Regions from separate parts of the Pelotomaculum schinkii genome, predicted to be linked through region 1. Evidence: riboswitches for the same ligand, from Rfam matches in the RefSeq annotation. Region 1 holds a riboswitch; each other region holds the start of a gene.
The links. Region 1 has a riboswitch for cyclic di-GMP ahead of Psch_RS08450 (signal peptidase I). Riboswitches for the same ligand answer to the same signal wherever they lie in the genome.
Positions count from the first base shown of each region.

Region 2: linked by a shared signal. The riboswitch ahead of Psch_RS09330 (RHS repeat-associated core domain-containing protein) and the one ahead of Psch_RS08450 (signal peptidase I) in region 1 are both predicted to bind cyclic di-GMP.
Region 3: linked by a shared signal. The riboswitch ahead of flgB (flagellar basal body rod protein FlgB) and the one ahead of Psch_RS08450 (signal peptidase I) in region 1 are both predicted to bind cyclic di-GMP.

Region 1 is NZ_QFGA01000001.1:1,828,607-1,832,761, forward strand. Features, by position in the region: gene Psch_RS08445 (hypothetical protein) at 39-743, opposite strand; cyclic di-GMP riboswitch class I at 918-1,003, opposite strand; gene Psch_RS08450 (signal peptidase I) at 1,023-1,655, opposite strand; cyclic di-GMP riboswitch class I at 1,770-1,855, opposite strand; cyclic di-GMP riboswitch class I at 1,936-2,021, opposite strand; gene Psch_RS08455 (ABC transporter ATP-binding protein) at 2,120-2,791, opposite strand; gene Psch_RS08460 (ABC transporter permease) at 2,828-4,006, opposite strand; gene Psch_RS08465 (hypothetical protein) at 4,120-4,155, shown strand, end outside.
Region 2 is NZ_QFGA01000001.1:1,999,436-2,003,590, reverse strand. Features, by position in the region: rRNA gene Psch_RS09345 (23S ribosomal RNA) at 1-744, shown strand, start outside; rRNA gene rrf (5S ribosomal RNA) at 869-985, shown strand; gene Psch_RS09335 (hypothetical protein) at 1,119-1,967, shown strand; cyclic di-GMP riboswitch class I at 2,126-2,220, shown strand; gene Psch_RS09330 (RHS repeat-associated core domain-containing protein) at 2,453-4,155, shown strand, end outside.
Region 3 is NZ_QFGA01000003.1:411,502-415,656, forward strand. Features, by position in the region: gene Psch_RS18215 (methyl-accepting chemotaxis protein) at 1-233, shown strand, start outside; gene Psch_RS18220 (CheR family methyltransferase) at 386-1,207, shown strand; gene Psch_RS18225 (protein-glutamate methylesterase/protein-glutamine glutaminase) at 1,261-2,316, shown strand; cyclic di-GMP riboswitch class I at 2,505-2,669, shown strand; gene flgB (flagellar basal body rod protein FlgB) at 2,761-3,168, shown strand; gene flgC (flagellar basal body rod protein FlgC) at 3,173-3,616, shown strand; gene fliE (flagellar hook-basal body complex protein FliE) at 3,632-3,928, shown strand; gene fliF (flagellar basal-body MS-ring/collar protein FliF) at 3,958-4,155, shown strand, end outside.

The DNA.
Region 1 (4,155 bases):
AGCCGAAGGCTCTCCTTATAGGTGGATAGGTGTATCTACTAAAGATTAGGATTAATTTGTGTTGCTTTCACGGTAATAGTTAGTTTGTATTCTGTACGGTCATCTATGGCAGAATTAGTGCCCAGAGTGGTGTCATTTACATCTGTAGAATCAGTATATACAGTCGTGGAGGCTTCATACGGCCATCTCCAATACACTGTCGCTTTCGCCTTGCCATTTGTTTGGGGTACATTACTCATCGGGCTAAAACCTTCTCCTGCTGAAGCTGCATTTTTAAGTCTGTCTTTAAGATCATATAGATTGCACCAGTCATCATTCCCTGTTAGAGAATACTCAATAGGAGGAACATCTGCAATTGTTATCTCATTATCAGTAACTGAAACGTCATTAACCGCAAAATCGAAAGTCATCTCAGCTGCGACATCACCTGTGTTTGCAATGTTGAGAACAAAATCGCCATCAACGCCGGGTGCGATGATAGGGTGTCCATCTTCCCTCAGCATATGATTCTTTGTGTGGGAAAATAAATCAAGGTCAGCGTCACCGAGGTCGTATGTTATTGTATTTTCTCCTGCTCCTCTGATCACAGTGGGTGTCAGTGTCCAGTTGGCAATCAGAGCCATATCCTCCCCATCATACTCACTGGTATACTTGGCGAAGGTGCCGCCCATCATTGCTGTGGAAATCATGCAGAGCACCAGCAGCAGTACGGCGGCTCTGACGGTTTTGCCCGGGTTTTTCATTGGTTTATCATTCCTTCCCTCATTTATTTTTTTAGGCCGTTTCTTTGGATAAATTCCTTCCGTGCTAGATGAGTGCATTTTGCCGCTTTGACCTTGGCGCCGCTCATCACTCCTCTCAATTCATCAATTAATTAAATTTTTAGTGTATTTAAAAAAACGGCCGGGTTGCTACATTTCAGCAACCCGGCCGCCATAGCTGATTTGCTTTAGGCCCGTCGGTTTTGCGCCCCCGCCTTTCGGCGGGTTAGCCCTTAAAAATAAATAGGGGTTAACATTTTACTATAATTCAATTTTTTTATCTCCGCCCTTTGCCGCCCGCAGCGCCGCCAGTTCCGCTTCCAGCTGAGCTTCGCGATCCGCTTTTTTCCTGTTGCGCCTGTTGCGCGACGTTATATCGTAAACGATAAACAAGCAGAGAGGTGTTATAACAAAAAGCAGCATTCCGAGAGGCGTCTGCAGGAACATGGCAAACCTGCCGACCCCGGCGGCGCGCCAGAGGTAGATGCCCTCCAGGTCCGCCACGCTCACCGCCTTGGCGTCAGCGCCGGTGTTAGCGTCGCCCTTGGTGAGAAAGGTTAAACCGTCCTCAGTCCGGACGTCGGTCACTCTGTGGGTAACGACCGTGTTCTGCGCGGCGCGGAAGGCGATAATATCGTCTTTGACAATTTGCTCCGGCGCTACTACCTTGGTCACAATAAGGTCTCCCGCCAGAATTGTCGGCTCCATGGAACCGGAGAGGACGATAAAGGGCTTATACCCAAAAAAATCAGGGACCTTATCCGGATATATGTATGACCTTACAATAAACGTTACATTAACGATCAAAACCAACACAAGAAATGCACAAACAGTGACGCCAATAACGGATATTGCTTTCCCCAAAGCTGTTTTCGGCACCTTTTCCTCTCCCACTGCCAATGACCCCCTGTTAATATTTTAGATTGTAAATTATTTTATCATAATTATCCATCTCCTACATAAAATGTTTTTCTTTTCAACAATAAAAAGCCGGATTGCAAAATGATTATCAGCAACCCGGCCGCCTTAGCTCGCATGCTTTAGGCCCGTCGGCTTTGCGCCCCCGCCTTTCGGCGGGTTAGCCCTATTATTAGTTTATGTATATTATTTATGAAAAAGGCTTCTTTTTCTGGCTCACTGGTCAAATAAAAACGGCTAAGTTGCTGCAACCTTTATTAGCAACCCAGCCACCCTAGCTTCCATGCTTTAGGTCCGTTGGCTTTGCGCCCCCACCTTTCGGTGGGTTAGCCCTGCAAAAAAATATACTGCTATATTGCCGATGTCATTTTACTATAATCATCCTCATTATGCAATATTTTTTTACTAAAAAAATATATCAAAAAACAGTAAAAAAGCACTTAGCTAACCAGGCTGCCGTCCACCAAGCGCAGAACCCTGCCGCAGGCGTCCGCCACCCGCTGGTCGTGGCTGGCCACCAGCACCGTCTTCCCCGTTTCATGCAAACTTTTCAGCAGTTCGATGATGCCGGCGCCGTTGGCCGAGTCCAGGTTCCCCGTGGGCTCGTCCGCCAGGATCAGCTCCGGGTCCAACAGCAGCGCCCTGGCGATGGCCACCCGCTGCTGTTCACCGCCGGAGAGCTCGCCTGGCAGGCGCTTTTCGGCGCCATTCAGGCCCACCCGGCGCAGGAGCTCCCGCGCGCGGTCGCGTGCGCGACGGCCGTATCCTTCAGGTATTGACGGGGCCAGCACATTCGAAAGCGCGCTCAAGGTGGGCAGCAGGCAGTAGGATTGAAAAACAAACCCCACCTTTTCCCGCCGGTAGCGGCAGAGCGCCGCCTCGCCCAGACCCGCGATATCCTTGCCGGCGACCATGACGCGGCCGCGGCTGGGCCGGTCCAACGCCCCCAGCAAATTTAACAAGGTAGTCTTGCCGCCCCCGGACGGGCCGGTCACGGCCACAAAGTCTCCCCGGTCAATATCCAGCCGGTCTACAGACAGCGCCCTGACCGCGGAAGATCCCCGCCCGTAAATACGCTCCACATTTCTAAGCGATATCAATATATCCGCCATCGAAAGACTCCTCCCGTCTAAAAGCCGTCCCCATGGTCACCCGCGCAGGATTTCCGCCGGGGCGGCGCGGTTAGCCCGCCAGGCCGGGTAAAGGCCACCCGCCGCGCCGACCAGAACGCCGCAGGCGCAAACCAGCGCGGCCACCCTTAAGCCCGGCGCGCCGATGTCGATGGCCAGGTACTCCTTGACCGCAATCAGTCCGCCGTACCCCAGGGCAACCCCGATCCCCGCGCCGAGCAGGCTTAAAGTTATGGACTCCACCAACACCATGCAGGCTATGTCCCACGGAGTCCAGCCGAGGGCCTTGAGAATGCCGAACTCGCGCCTGCGCTCGACCACCGACAGCAGCATCACCACCATAATCGTAAGGCTGCCGGCCGCCACCGCCACAGAAGAAACCGCCAGGAAAAACTGCTTCAGGACGCGGAGCACGTTGTTAAGCGGGAGCAGCAGTTCCCGCGGCGCCACGACCTGCACCTCCGGCTTTTTCCCGCTCAGGCGCTCTTCAATCTCCCGGGCGGCCTCCTCGACGTATTCCATGCTCCCGACCTGGGCGCTGATGGCCGATAAACTGCCGGGCTTCAGGCCGCCGATATCCCGGGCCAGTTGCTCCGTGCCGCTGAAACCGCCGTCCAGCAGTTCGTTGCCGGTACGGTAAACGCCGACGACCTTAAGGTTCAGGTTGTCCGCTTCCTTACCGGGGATCTCAAACGTATAAACTCCGCCGATTTGATAGGTAACGTTTAAGAACGCAAGATACTCCAACAGGCTCTTGCCGATTACCACTTCATCGTCACGGGCAGGCGCAGTCCCTTCTATAATTCTCTGAAAAGGACCGATCTCCGTCCTCGTTTCATTCACTCCGTACCCGAACAGCGGCAGAACCATCGTTGCCCCTGCCGGTCGCAGGATGTTTGTAACCTGCCCCGTCACATTATTTACATTGGGCACGTCCTTAATAATATCAATGTAGGAAACCGGAATAGAGGAGGAGCCGATACCCTGCAGCAGGCCGCCGAACATAGAACCCTTTTGGGTAATCGTGATCTGGCCCGCCAGGTTGGAAAACGTCGTTTCCACCCGTTTCTCCATCCCGGTCGTCACGGAAAAGAGGAAGGTCATCAGGGCGCAGCCAAAGGCCACCCCGAGTACCGCCAGGGCGGCCACAGCTTTTTTGCGAAAAGCGTTGCGGATGGAAAACAGCAGCAGGGACAAAGGCAACAACTCCTAAAATTTCTTTCTTCTCCGGTTTTTCGGGCAGGATCCGACTGTGAAAACAAGAATATACATTTTCAATAATTTACTGAAACGGATGCTACTATTTTATCATGATCCGCAAAAAGAAAAAGAAAAATCTCTATAGA
Region 2 (4,155 bases), 170 kb from region 1:
GCCAACGTTGGGATACCACCCTTTGAGTATTGAAGTTCTAACACAGTCCCGTGAAACCGGGACGTGGACAGTATCAGGCGGGCAGTTTGACTGGGGCGGTCGCCTCCCAAAGAGTAACGGAGGCGCCCAAAGGTTCCCTCAGCGCGGTTGGAAATCGCGCGCACAGAGTGTAAAGGCAGAAGGGAGCTTGACAGCGAGACGGACAGGTCGAGCTGGGACGAAAGTCGGGCTTAGTGATCCGGCGGTATCGAGTGGAAGAGCCGTCGCTCAACGGATAAAAGCTACCCCGGGGATAACAGGCTTATCTCCCCCAAGAGTCCACATCGACGGGGAGGTTTGGCACCTCGATGTCGGCTCATCGCATCCTGGGGCTGTAGTAGGTCCCAAGGGTTGGGCTGTTCGCCCATTAAAGCGGTACGTGAGCTGGGTTCAGAACGTCGTGAGACAGTTCGGTCCCTATCCGTCGCAGGCGCAGGAAACTTGAGAGGAGCTGTCCCTAGTACGAGAGGACCGGGATGGACAGACCACTGGTGTACCAGTTATTCCGCCAGGAGTAGCGCTGGGTAATTATGTCTGGCCGGGATAAGCGCTGAAAGCATCTAAGCGCGAAGCCCCCCTCGAGATGAGGTTTCCCATAGCACAAGCTAGTAAGACCCCTGGGAGACTACCAGGTAGATAGGCCGGGTGTGTAAGCTGGGTAACCAGTTCAGCTGACCGGTACTAATAGGTCGAGGGCTTGACCTAATCAGTAGTCGGTAGTCGGTAGTCAGTAGTCGGTAAAAGACGAAGACAAAAGGCGAAAGACGACAACTTGTTCAAGTATGCTGTACAGTTTTGAGAGAACATCCCGATTAAAACGATAAATATTTCTGGTGACAATGTCGGAGGGGGTACACCCGTTCCCATCCCGAACACGGCAGTTAAGCCCTCCTGAGCCGATGGTACTTGGGGCGTCGGCCCCTGGGAGAGTAGGTCGTCGCCAGAATAATTTTAAAACCTCACGGTTGATACCGTGGGGTTTTGTTTTTTTGGATTCATTCACAGGGATAATTCTATTCCATATGGTATTAATAACTAGTTTGCGCTCTATAAAAATCCTGGGAAATGGAGTGGTAGATTTGGAGCCATGGGCTGGTAAGCAGATGTGGATATGGGAATTGGAGCTTGCAGAAAAGGGTGTAATAAATAATATTATTAACAAAGCAGTAAGCTTGGGCTTAACAGGGTTGCTTGTCAAAGCGTGGGACGGCAAAAATTATTGGAATCAATTAGACAAGATTGCCGGTCCTGCAAAAAATGCCGGATTGATAGTCGGCGCGTGGGGTTACAGTTATGGCAACAATATTTCCGGTGAAATAACATGCATGGAAAAGGCAGTCAAGGGTGGAGCTGACTGGCTGGTTATCGACGCGGAAATAGAATATGAGAACCAGAATGGTGAGAAAAAAGCAGCTGCTTTATCCGGCGGGATTTCTTCATCATCAATAATGAAAAATGTGAAGCTTGGTTACAGCACGTTTGCCCTCCCGGTATACCATGCTCAATTTCCATATAAGAAATTTTCAGCTTTTTGTGACGTGGCATTGCCGCAGGTATATTGGGGCGATTTTAGGATGGCGCCGGAAGACGCTTTAAAGGATTGCGTTCAGCAGTACAGTCAATTTGGACTCCAAATGGCGCCTGTTGGCCAGAGCTATGGGGATATAAAGTTTGGGGAAATTACGCGTTTCATAAAAACCGCAGGTGAACTTGGAATGCCGGGAATCAGCTTCTGGAGTTGGCAGCATGCAAGTGATGTCATGTTAAATGAAATCAAAAGCTTAGAGTATGCTTCAGCCAGCCCCTGGGCCGGCGCTTCGTGGAATAAGGCAAAGCTAAAAGGCATTATGGACGGCACGGAGCCGCAAGGAAATGTCACTAGAGAGATGTTGGCCGTAGTATTGGATAGGCTCGGTCTGCTTGAGTAAAGCTAGACTTCACAACTTAAGAATAGCAGCCATTAAATGTATAAATAGCATGTCATAATATTTATTGGATAAGGACAGCAGATAGAAAATAAAATTGATGCAGGATATTGTAAAACATTTCTATAAAATGTATAATACTATAAAATTAAATAACAGTTCCCACGAAAGAGCAAACCTGGCGAAAGCCAGGGACGCAAAGCCACGGGTCTACGGTTGAGGTTTTATGCCGACTATTGACAGCCGGGTTGCCGAAGTTAATTCACAAGAAGTCCGCGGCATTCGGTCAAATGGGATGCAAGACGGGCTTTTTCTTTTGGTTGTGTTTTTGTGTTCGGGGGCTCCAGAGGAGTGTTTTTCCGAGTATAAAAAGCGGGAAATTCTCTATAAATTATTATTTTGAGAGGTGAAACTAAAATGATAATGCAGTATATTCCAAAGGTTATGTGACGGCGACCGGTCCTAATGCCGGCGGCTTGATAGGAGATTTGGATTTCATTAACCAAGGCGGTATTGTTGCATCATGCTACTACGACACGCAGACATCGGGACAGTCTGATACGGGCAAAGGAACACCGCAAACAACCTCCGCTATGCAGCGTCAGGTCACATTTACAGGCTGGGATTTCACCGATGTATGGAAAATTCACGAAGGGACCAGCTATCCATATTTTGTAGAAGTCAATACTATCTCCAAAGAAACCTTTGGCGTACGTCCCTACTGCCTGTATGGAAAAGGATCCGTTAACCTTTCCACTGGCAACTTCATCCTGGCCCAGACAGACCTTTGCATTCCTTCCGTAGGCCCGTCCCTTGAGTTTACCAGATTCTACAATTCTCAGGATGATTATACAGGCACCCAGGGCAAGGGCTGGACCAATAATTTTAATGTTCACCTTACCATCAACCAGGACGGCAGCGTCAGCGTCGCTTATGACGACGGGCATGTTTACACCTTTACATACGATGGAACCAGTTACGTTCGACCCGCCGGATGCTTTGAAACACTAACTGCCGGGCCGGGCAGCGGCTATACCCTCACCTTCAAGGACCAGACCGGTTATATCTTTAACGACATTGGTCAACTAACCAGCATAACGGACCAAAACAACAATACGCTTACCCTGACCTATACCGGTGGACTGCTGACCTTAGCCAGTGAACCCACCGGCCGCACCCTGAGCTTCAATTATGACACGAACAACCGTCTCACCGGCGTAACCGACACTGCCGGCCGGACCGTGACCTATACCTATGACAACGAAGGCAACCTGGCCACAGTACAGGATGTGCTGGGGAATGTCACCAGCTACCACTATAACACACAGGGCCTCACCGAAATCATTGCTTCCGGCGGTAATACCTTGTTAAGCAACATTTATGATAGTGGCAAAGTTACCCATCAGACCGACGGGAGCGGCAACACCACCCAGTTCAGCTATGACCCGGACAACCACCGGACAACCATGCTCAGCGCCCTTGGCAACACCATTACAACCACCTTCGACGAAAAGTACCGTAGCACTAATATAACCTATCCCGGCAATATCACCGGTACCTACACCTACGACATCAATAACTGCCTCACCAGCATAACCGACCCTCTTAACCATACAACCAGCTATACTTATGACGGTAACGGCAATCTGCTTACCGTTACTGATCCAGCGAGTCATACAACCACCATGGAATATGATGATAATAATAACCTTCTTTTGGTGGAAAACGCTCTGGAAAAACAAAGTACATTCACTTATGACTCGAATGGCAATTTAATAAAAACAACCGATTCATTAGGAAATGAAACTCTCTACAACTATGATGAAAGCGGGTTATTGCTCAGCACAACCACCCCCGACACAGGCTTAGGCTCCGGCACGACTATATATACTTACCAGAATGGCTTGATGCAAACTGTAACCGACCCGGCGGAAAACACCACTACTTACAGCTATAATGCGGCCGGGCAACCGATTACCATAACCGATAACGCCGGCAAAACAAGCGCTATGACTTATGACGATGCTGGCAACTTACTGACTGTCGCCGATCCCCTGGGCAACACCACCAGCTATACTTACGACTGGCGCGGCAACATTCTAACCAAAACTGACGCCAGGGGCAATACCAGCAGTTACACCTATAACAACAATGGGTTGCTTGTCAGCAAAATTGATGCTTTGAACAATGA
Region 3 (4,155 bases), on a different contig from region 1:
AGCAGATGCTCGATAAGTTTACACTTAGAAAGCAAGGTTTTACGGTCGCTCCGGCAGTTGCAGCCACCACCAAATCGCTTGTTGCGCATCAGCCTCCTGTTCAGGAGCGAAATTGGGGCATTAAGAATAAACCCGTTAAAAAGGGTGTCCTGGAAGTAGCCGCGGCGAAGGATGCCGGGGTAAAGCCGCAAGACATTATTTCTCTGAATGATGCGGAATTTGGCAATTTCTGATAAGAAAAGGGGCCAATAAGATGATACCTGTCTTCGGAGGAGTATCCCAATTAATATAACTTATTTAATTGATTAAACAGTATAATACCGGCGGGAGATTTAGGTGGCTGTTTCAAACTAATTCTCCCGTCGGTGGTATTGGTGGTGAACTCATGCAGCTTACCGACCGGGAGTTTCAACTGATTAGCAGTCTGGTCAATAAAATTTGCGGGATTACGCTTGGAGAAAAAAAACGCAGCCTGGTTGCCGCGCGCCTGCAAAAAGTGTTGCTTTCAGGCGGGTTCGGCAGCTTCCAGGAGTATTATGAATATATTATCCAGGATACCAGCGGAGAGGCGCTGCTCAATCTGGTGGATCAGATTTCTACTAATCATACCTATTTTTTTCGCGAAAAAGAGCATTTTGATTTTTTAATAAATGTTGCGCTGCCTGGAATTAGTGAAGAGCAGCGGAATACTGGCAGGCGGAAGGTTAGAATCTGGTCTGCCGGGTGCTCTTCAGGGGAGGAACCTTACACCCTGGCGATGATTCTTAAGGAATATCTAGGCGGTAATTCATTACATATGGACGCAGGTATTCTGGCAACTGATATTTCGTTCAGTGTCTTAGAAACAGCTATGGCAGGTATATACCCGGCGGATAAGATGTTACAGGTGCCCATATCATACCGGCAGCGTTATTTTAGCCCTTTAAAAGACGGTAACTGGGCGGTTAAGCAATGTTTGAAGGATATGGTTCTTTTCCGCCGTTTAAACCTGATGAGCCGCGAATTCCGGTTCAAAGGACTTTTTCAGGTGATTTTTTGCCGTAATGTAATGATCTACTTTGACAAAGCCACCCGTCGGGAACTCATCGAAAAGTTACACCGGTATACCGAACCGGGCGGGTATTTGTTAATCGGCCATTCCGAGACGCTAGACCGGGAGGCCGGCTTATATAAATATATCAAGCCTTCGGTATATAAAAAAATATAACTTTTCCTTCAAACAAAATTTTAAACAGGTCGATCTTTTTAAAGGTGAACATAATGAAAAAGATTAAAGTGCTTGTTGTCGATGATTCTGCCCTGGTAAGGGAAATTCTGGCCCGGGGATTGGCCATGGACCGGGACATCGAGGTGGTCGGGGTGGCCTCCGACCCATTTATAGCCCGCGATAAGATAGTCCGGTTGAAACCGGATGTGCTTACACTTGACGTAGAAATGCCCAGGATGGACGGAGTGGAATTTTTGCGCCATTTGATGCCCCAGTACCCGTTGCCGGTAATTGTGGTTAGCGCCCTCACCAGAAAAGGCGCCGCCATCACTCTTGCCGCCCTTGAGGCCGGAGCTGTTGATGTGGTTGTCAAGCCGAGCACTGACATAGCCCGCGGTTTAGATGTTATGTTGGGGGAATTGCGTAACAAGGTGAAAATTGCGGCCTTAGCGAATGTAAGCGCCTGGAAGGGCAGCCGTGAATCTATCAAAACAATTAGGGCGGACAGCCGGGCTTTAGCCGAATCTACAGATAAGGTGATAGCCATCGGGGCTTCTACCGGAGGGACGGAAGCAATCCGCAAAATATTGCAAAGTTTTACCGCCGCAATACCCGGCGTGGTGGTGGTACAGCACATGCCTGTTGGATTTACCAAACATTTTGCTGACAGCTTAAATGATCTATGCGCTATGGAAGTGAAAGAAGCTAAAACAGGGGACAGAGTATTGCCCGGGCGGGTACTGATTGCGCCGGGTGACCGTCACATGACCGTGCGCCGTTCCGGCGGTTCCTATCTGGTTGACTGCCGGTCAGGTGATAAGGTTTGCGGGCATTGCCCTTCAGTTGAGGTGCTGTTCCAGTCGGTTGCAGAATTTGTCGGGGCTAACGCCATCGGGATCATGCTTACCGGAATGGGCAGTGACGGCGCCAACGGTATGGTGGCTATGCGCCGGGCCGGGGCCAGGACAATAGCGCAGGATGAAACTACATCTGTGGTATTCGGCATGCCGAAGGTCGCTTATGAACTTGGCGGGGCGGAATGCCTGGCTCCGCTGGATGTAATCCCATTTACGGTCATGAATTTACTGGCGCAATATAAAACGGTTTAATGCGCCTTGGGAGTGACAGGGGGACGGTAGTTGTACAGTTTTTCAAGGAAAGGAAGCAAAAGAACCGTCCCTCTGCTTCCTAAAATATTAGCATGAATCACCTTTTTTTTTGGATAATAATTTTGCCCTTGCAGGGAAAAGTGCTTTGCTGTAGAATATTGTTAAAGTTAGTCAAAATATAATATTTTCCATGATAAAGGCAAACCTCCTGAAAGGGAGGGACGCAAAGCTACGGGCCTAAAACTAAGAATTCACGGGCTACAACGGGCTACAAGCGCAGGATTTTTTGGCAGTTCGTATGCTGCCATACCTGCGAGCTCCGAATGATTGGTCACGGCGGCTGGGTTGCCAGGGTAAGATTGATCCAAGCTCTTTACTTTGGCTTGGTTTTTTTTGTTCAGAATGATCTAGTTATTCAACATTTTACCAGAAAGGGTGACGCCGTTGGAGTTGTTTTCAAATCCTATACTCCTATCACTTCAAAAAGGTCTGGATGCGGGCGCCTTGAGACAGCGGGTAATTGCCAATAATATTGCCAACGTGAATACGCCCAACTACAAAAAATCTACCGTCGCCTTTGAGAGCTTGCTTAAGAAAGCATTGGGACACGGGTCCATTGCCTTGAACAAAACCGATCCCAGGCACTTCGGCGTAACTGCGCTGTTGGATGAACTGCAGCCCGAAGTGAACCTGAATGAAACAACTTCCATGCGAACCGATGGCAACAATGTCGATATCGATGAGGAGATGACCAACCTTGCGGCCAACGGGATTCAATACCAGGCGATAGGTAGAGAATTAAGTGAGCATTTTTCTATTTTAAGTTACGTCATAACCGGCGGGAAGGGGTAGACAAGTGGGTATTTTCAACTCTCTGGCCGTCAGCGCATCAGGGCTTACGGCGGAAAGACTGCGGTTGGACCTGATTGCCAATAATATCGCCAATATGAACACCAAGGGCCGGCCCGACGACCCGGCCAATCCTCCCTACCGCCGTAGAATTCCTGTCTTTGCGCAAATACTGGAGCAGGTTTCTGCCAGCGGTTCATCGCTGTCAAGTGTTAGAGGCACGGGGGTACGGGTAGTCCAGGTTCTGGAAGACGCCCGGCCGCCCAGGCTGGTGTATGAACCGGCCGACCCCATGGCCGATGCGCTTGGTTATGTAGCCTACCCGAATATTAATATCGTCAACGAAATGGTTAATATGATTTCCGCTACCAGGTCTTATGAAGCAAACGTGACAGCTTTAAATGCCGCCAAGGATATAGCCTTGAAAGCCCTGGAGATAGGGCGCGGTTAAAGGGGGGCCATGAGAATGCAGGTATTGCCTGTCGGACAACCATTCTTACCGCCGCAACCGGCGGGAACCGGGGCTAAACAGGAGGCCGGGGGCGCTTCTTTCGCCGGTGTTTTGGACAACGCCCTGAAAAAACTGAATGATACCCAGGTCAAAGCTGATCAGCTGACGAGTGAGTTGCTTACCGGCGAAATTCAAGACATTCACCAGGTAACAATAGCTATGACAGAAGCCAAGTTGGCCATGCAGCTTGCAGTCGAAGTGAGGAATAAGATTATTGAGGCTTATCAGGAAGTGTCCCGCATGCAGGTTTAATATGTCCTTTCACAGTTGAGGTGGTTTAGTTGAGTCCGGGTGACCTCATCGTCAGGTTAAGGGAGAAATGGCAGGCTTTTAACCAAACCCAAAAAGTTATCTCAGTTTTAATTGTCGCAGGAGTTGTAGGATGTCTGTTCTATTTCGGACGGGTAATGATGCAGCCTGCTTTTGCCCCGTTGTTTACCGGGCTTGAACCCAAGGAAGCGGGACTTATCGTGGAAGAG